One region of the Microcystis sp. M165S2 genome, then DNA from elsewhere that is predicted to be linked to it. Evidence: riboswitches for the same ligand, from Rfam matches in the RefSeq annotation. Region 1 holds a riboswitch; the other holds the start of a gene.
The links. A riboswitch is a leader RNA that binds a small molecule or an ion and turns the genes downstream of it on or off. The one in region 1 is predicted to bind cyclic di-AMP.

Region 1 (3,419 bases):
GGGACGGGGTTTAACCGCATAGATAATCTCTCCGGAGAGGCGATCGAGTAAAGTTTTGATCTGGCCAAAAAACTGGGGATAATTATTGCCTTGGACCGATACCACCGGTAAATTCCCCGGTGGGGTTGGATAGATTTCCCGGCCAAAAATCGGGCCATAGACCGTCACCTGACAGTTTAGCTGTTGCAAGACTTGAGCAATCAAATAGACTCTTGTGCCACCACCACCGGATAAATCTGGTGCTAAAACAGAGATTTTTTTGTTCACGATCGCCGATCAATCCAGATTATCTAGCACGATAGGAGAATGTTAATCAATGTTAACGTTTTTGTCAATCTTAGGCGAACTTAACATTAATGCCCCCCAGATATAGACTAGACAAAGAAAATTAACATATACATTGCCGAGACGACTAACTGAGTAAACATCACTGGTAGGCCGTAGCGCAGAAAGGTATGAAAGGTAATTTTGCCCCCGTGTTGTTCAGCGATGCCGGCGGCGACAATATTAGAAGAAGCCCCCACTAAAGTACCATTACCCCCTAGGGTAGCCCCATACATCATCGCGTAGAAAAGCGGTAAAACTTCCGGGGGAAAAGAACCAGCATAATCGGGAGAAAGAACTTCTGTCCCGACTAAATTAACATTAACAAGGTACTGTTTCAGTAGTGGAACCATGGCCACCACTAGGGGAATATTGGGAACGACACTGGAAATAAAACCAACAAAAAACAGCAAGACTAGAGAACCTAAAAAGATATTTTTGCCTAAAATTATCGCCAGAAATCCCGATAAACTATTAACTACCCCAGTTTTTTCTAAGCCGCCAATTAGGACAAAAATCGACATAAAAAATAATAGGGTACTCCAGTCCACATCCCGGAGAATATTATGAACCGTATCGATTTTCGATTGCTGGGCTAAAAGTAGGGCTAAAGTGGCCCCCATCAAAGCAACGGCCGCGGGAGAAATGGGTACGGGAAAAGATTCACCGACGACGAATAAAAATAAGACTAAAAAGACGATAATTCCCCCCACCGCTAAGACGCGAGGATGATTAATTTTCGGATGGGGTAATTCTTCTAAATGCTCGAATTTTGTCCGCCAGATTTTCGGGAATAACCAAGGTAACATAACCAGAATGGTAATGACTGCCAAGGCACCACCTAAACTCAAACGCTGTAGGTATTCCATGAAGGTTATATTAATAGAATCACCGACGATATAAGTAGCGGGATCACCAACAATCGTTAATAACCCGGAACTGTTGGCCACGAAAACCATCAGGATTAAGAGCGGCACAAAATCCACACCGATATCTTGAGCTAAGGGAGGAATCAGCGGGGCTAATAACATCACCGTGGTAGCGTTGGGTAATACCGCACAGATTGGGGTAGTAATGGCGACAATTCCTATTAGTAATAATTTGCCCTGTCCCTTGGCTAAAAGCACCATTTGTGCTGCTAAATAATCAAAAATTTTCGTTGGTTCAAAGGCTCTCACTAACACCATTACCCCAAAAAATAGGGCGAGAGTGGCATAACTGCGACTGATATAACCCACCGCCTCCTGGAGAGTCATGATATGGGTAAAAACTAAGATTAAAGCCCCCAGTAAAGCCGCTACGGTAATATGAAGCCACTCGAACATAATCACCACAATGACTGCAATAAAAGTCATTGCAGCAATCCACATTGGTAAAGATTCCAGCATTTTTGATCCTGTTTTTACTTTCGGTTTCTCGATACGACTAAAAGTTTGCCCGAATGTACAGCAAACTCACAAAAAATATGGTTATCGACGGAAAATCTTAAAATTGTTGTGATCGGTGAACCTGCATGAGAATCCCCATATACAATGTCTCCTGTAAGTTATCACTATCAAGTAGTATCAGCGACATAACTGAACCGATCAAGACATTGCTAGGAATGTAGTGATGTTTCAGTCTTCCCCCCCACGCCGACGAAGTTAGCTGACGGGCTAGGATAGAGAGATATCCTTTTCTAGGCTAAAAAATCTAGAAATACGCCCCCAAATGTGGTTCCTCCGCTCCGAATTTGTCTAGCTAATATCTAGCATAGAAACTTGGATTAGGCTGACTTACTCTATTTAGTGATCCACCATAGCATACTAACCTCAAAAAAAACGATATAGCTCTATACTAGACCTATCCTGTCGGTTATCCCCCGGGTTGCTAGGATAGAACAGTGATAAGCTAATAGCTAACGACTGACCGCCATAGCGGCCACATCAGAAATTTCTATGAATAGAAGACCTCGTTATACTCCTCCCCGATCGCGCGATCGTGATTATGACCGCTCCTATGGCGATGACTCCCGCGCTTCGACCTCCGGAGGCCTATTGGCCAAATTAAACTATGCCATGATCGCCCTGATTGGTGGTATTTTTGTACTAGGAGTGGGTCTCGGTCTGGTATTCAGTTCTACCGCTAATTTTAGCCCCGAAAACGTCGCTTCCCGGGAAGTAATCGATCGCAGCGCCCCCAATGCGGAATTATGCGTGCAATTTGGGGCCAGTGCCATTGTCACCGATTTGCGGGTTTATGTCACTCTTAACCCCTTTAATGTTTTTGTTACCCAACCAGTTATGCAACCCGGTTGCGTTTTGCGACGCAATAACTGGTCAATTTTAGAACAACAAAAATTAGTCGATGGACAGCAGGTACAAAGTTGTAAAAACCGGATGAATACCTTTGGTTATACCGGTCCCTTGGAAGGCAAACCGAAAATCGATTGTATCTTCCAAAATGAAGCCGGGGGCAATCTTTTTGTTAATCCCGCCGGCGCTGTTGGCCCCAGACCAGATACAGATAAATTCTAAACCACAAAAGATCGTTCTTCTGACCACTGACTCCTAATTAACTGCGTTGATTTTTACAAGAGGTCTAATGAGTTAGCCATTGGCCCGTAGTCACTACAAAAATTCCGCCAGCTTTTTTTAAAAAAGGCTGAATTTTATCGATCAGACGACCAAGTTGTTCGTCACTATTACAAACCGTCATAATGTAGTTACCACTGTAATCACAATCCAAGTCATCACAGGATAAACCTCGATCACCTTTTCCCGAAGTACTGCCAAAGACGGTATAACCGGAAACTCCGACAACATCAAGAGCGCTTAAGGTTTCTTCCAAAAAAGCATGACTAACAATTATATCTACTTTTTTGACAGTTTGTAGGGAAGGATGCGGGGATTCAAGCATGGTAGTTAAGTAAAAAAGGGACAAGTGAAAGAGAAAAATTTTGACAGGAATTATTGAAAAACAGCCTGGCTTTTTAGACTCCACAGCCAATGATTTTGATCATCTCTAGGTACAGAGGAATACCGATGATGATATTGAAAGGAAAAGTTAAAGCCAAGGCCATAGAAACGTATAAACTAGGATTCGCTTCGGGAACA
Region 2 (3,419 bases), on a different contig from region 1:
CTTAGTACGACCAGCAAAGAAGTTAGTAAAAGCTGTTTGTAAATGTCTTAACCCTTGTTGCAAAGGTACACAGCTTACTTCATTGAGAAAGTCTAATTCTTCTTGCTTTTTCCACTCGGTTAGCATTGAAGAAGTTTCAGTATATCCTACTCTTTGTTGCTTTTCGTACCATGCTTGTGTTCTGAGATGGAGAGCTTTATTGTAAACCAATCTTACACAGCCCAAAGTGCGCCGCAATAGCGACTCTTGTTCTGGTGTGGGGTAAAATCGAAACCAATAGGCTTTTTCCATGTCTCACATTTTAGCATATATTTCGTAAATGTGCTAATATTTAACAGTAAAGCCAACCTAGAACGACGGGGTTTCAGACCCAAATTTTCGATGACGGTCATGCAGCGCTTAAAAATCAGTCAAGTGTTAACTCACGACAGTCATTTTCAGCAAGATAGTTTCATAATTCTATTTGAATAACAGAGGGAAAATTAAACTTTCAGTCCCCCTAAGCTAGGAAAAACTATCCCCAAGCATTTATGGTAGTTTATCTGCTGAATTATCCTCAAATCTCGCTCGCGGAACAGTTAACAATCAACAGTCACCAGTTAGCGGTTATCAATTCTTCACTGACAACTGACAACTAATAAAAACCCCTCCAATTAATGAAGGGGAATTGTGGGATTTTATTGATGGTATTAGAATACTTTTGTGGTTTCTTTTTCTGAAAAGACGGACAACAAAACAATACACACGCCCACCCCCACAACTGTATTTTAAGCTACATTTTTATAAATCTTTACATTTCTCGCCGTCAGGCTTCTTGGGCCAGGTTAAGAGCGATCGCATTCTATCTCTAGTAGTCAACAATGCCGATGACAAGAGCTAAGTTAAGATTGAGGGGCATTCAGTTGTTAACTCATGTAATTCTTGAGTAGGGCGAAAATATGACGACACTACTTGTACAAGCGACCTCGGCTCCTCTGATGATTGATCTTCCTTGGATTATGCCGATGACGGAGGAGCAGTTTTATGAATTTTGTTTAGCCAATCGAGATTTACGCATTGAACGCAGTGCCAGTGGAGAAGTGATCGTTATGCCCCCTGCTTTTTCAGATACGGGTAATCGCAATTTTAATATCGCCGCTCAACTTTGGAACTGGTCAGAACTAGATGGGACAGGGCTTGGGTTTGATTCTAGTGCGGGTTTTACGCTGCCCAATGGTGCAATTCGTTCACCCGATGCTGCTTGGATTAAATTAGAACGCTGGAATGCTTTAACAGAAAAACAAAAAGCCTCTTTTGCCTCCATCTGTCCCGATTTTGTCATTGAATTACGTTCTGCTAGTGATACAGTATCCAGTTTGCAGAAAAAGATGGAGGAATATATTGCCAATGGTACTTTATTGGGTTGGTTAATCGATCGCCAAAATCGCCAAGTCTATATTTATCGCCCCCATCGAGAACCAGAAATTTTAAATGATCCTGAAACCGTTAGTGGTGATCCAGAATTGCCGGGGTTTGAGTTAGTAATGGCTAAGATTTGGTGAATGCGATCGCTTCGGACTCCCGTTATGAATTAGGAAGTAAGGAAGTGGGGAAGTGGGAAGTGGGGAGTGGGTTTTTAAAGTTGGATTGGGAGTTAATCATACTGTTAAAAAAGGATTTAGTATCAGAGGCGACCGGGATTTTCCCACAACTCGATCGAATGTGCTATCATTTTGAGCAAGTAGAGTAAGTCAGCCTAATTCAACGACGGTGTGTTGAAGCGGAGGAACCGAATTTGGGGCGCATTTCAGTCAATGAAAAGGACATCTCTCAGTCCTAGCCCGTCAGCTAACTTCGTCGGCATTGGGGGAAGACTGAAGGGAAACAGAATAGGAGATATTCCTGCAAATATTCTGACTCTTTCAGGATTCTTGGTTGGTACTGCTCATTATCTGTACCTCGATCCTCATATAAGGGTAAATAACATGAATATTGCGGCTATTTTAGTCGCTGCGCGTGCCACAGGCAGGCAAGCGAAAGCTTGGCTGTTCAAGGATGTGGTACTGTATCCGGCGATGGGTTTTATCGGTCTGATTACCCTCTGGTGGATAATTGCGACTTTCCGAAGTGAATTGATGCCCAATCCTTGGCAGGCCTTGACTAGCAATCTCGATTATATTCTCCATCCCTTCTATCGTCGCGGTCCGGGCAATCTCGGCATTGGTTGGCTATTACTAGCCAGTTTGCGACGCGTCTTAATTGGTTTTCTGTTGGGAGCATTAGTGGCTATTCCGGTCGGGTTTCTCATCGGGCTATCCCGGCCGGCTATGCTCATCCTCAATCCGATCATTCAAATTCTACGCCCCGTTTCTCCCCTAGCTTGGCTACCCATCTCTCTAGCCATGTTTGGAGTCGCGGAACCCTCGGCCATTTTTGTTATTTTTATCACCTCCCTCTGGTCAACCATGATTAATACAGCCCTAGGAGTCGGTAGTGTACCCAAAGACTATATCGATGTGGCCAGAGTCATAGAAATGCCCAAATATCGCCAGATTTTTAAAATTATCCTCCCCGCTAGTTTGCCTTACATTTTTACGGGATTGCGCTTAAGTTTAGGAATTGCTTGGTTAGTCATCGTAGCCGTGGAAATGTTAACCGGAGGTGTGGGAATCGGGTTTTTTCTTTGGGATGAGTGGAATCGCTTAAACCTTAGTTCCGTCTTTCTGGCGGTGATTGTCATTGGCGTTACCGGTTTAATCCTCGATTACCTAATTAGCCGTTTACAAGTCCTTGTCACCCATCGTCCCGCTAAACCGGGCAGTTAATACCATGATTCCCCCCATATCTAGACGTACCTTCCTTCAAGGATTGGGGACGACCCTGGTTACTGGTAGCCTGACTGCCTGTACTATCAATGCCAGTCGCAACCCGACGGGATTAACCGAGGCAGCCCTGGCCGTAACCCCGATTATCGATCCGAAAACCCTAGAAAAACCTAACCTCACCGTGGGATATGTCCCCGTCAATGATTGCGCCCCCTTCGCGGTTGCCTGGGAAAAAGGCTTTTTTCGCAAGTATGGACTGAATGTCACCCTCAGTCGGGAAGCAAGTTGGGCGAATTCCCGTGATGGGATTATCTTCGGACGCTTGGACGCTTCTCCCGTGGTCTCCGGGGCGATTACCAATGCGAGGACGGGGGCAGAAGGGGCGCGGGTTGCCCCTCTGTGTGGGGCGATGACTATTCATCGACACGGCAACGCTATGACCATGAACCGGCCGATGTGGGATTTTGGCCTTCGACCTTGGCGAGAGTATAATGGCGATCTTCAGCAAGCGGGCAAGCAACTGCACGCCTATTTCCAGAGTATCCCCCCAGAAGAGCGCATCTGGGCAGCAGTCTTGAGTTCCTCCATCTATGAATACTTCCTGCGTTATCTGAC

Region 2: it holds a riboswitch for cyclic di-AMP, as region 1 does, so the genes downstream of both, ntrB (nitrate ABC transporter permease) here and IM479_RS01315 (ArsB/NhaD family transporter) in region 1, are expected to answer to the same signal.

What each region holds. Positions count from the first base shown of each region.
Region 1 covers NZ_JADBTZ010000024.1:3,144-6,562, forward strand. Annotated here, with positions in the region: gene IM479_RS01310 (glycosyltransferase) at 1-267, opposite strand, end outside; gene IM479_RS01315 (ArsB/NhaD family transporter) at 375-1,712, opposite strand; cyclic di-AMP (ydaO/yuaA leader) riboswitch at 1,942-2,072, opposite strand; gene IM479_RS01320 (DUF3172 domain-containing protein) at 2,262-2,840, shown strand; gene IM479_RS01325 (P-II family nitrogen regulator) at 2,905-3,222, opposite strand; gene IM479_RS01330 (sodium-dependent bicarbonate transport family permease) at 3,296-3,419, opposite strand, start outside.
Region 2 covers NZ_JADBTZ010000060.1:9,417-12,835, reverse strand. Annotated here, with positions in the region: partial or broken gene IM479_RS03445 (RNA-guided endonuclease InsQ/TnpB family protein) at 1-291, opposite strand, end outside; gene IM479_RS03440 (Uma2 family endonuclease) at 939-1,541, shown strand; cyclic di-AMP (ydaO/yuaA leader) riboswitch at 1,723-1,857, shown strand; gene ntrB (nitrate ABC transporter permease) at 1,965-2,804, shown strand; gene IM479_RS03430 (CmpA/NrtA family ABC transporter substrate-binding protein) at 2,809-3,419, shown strand, end outside.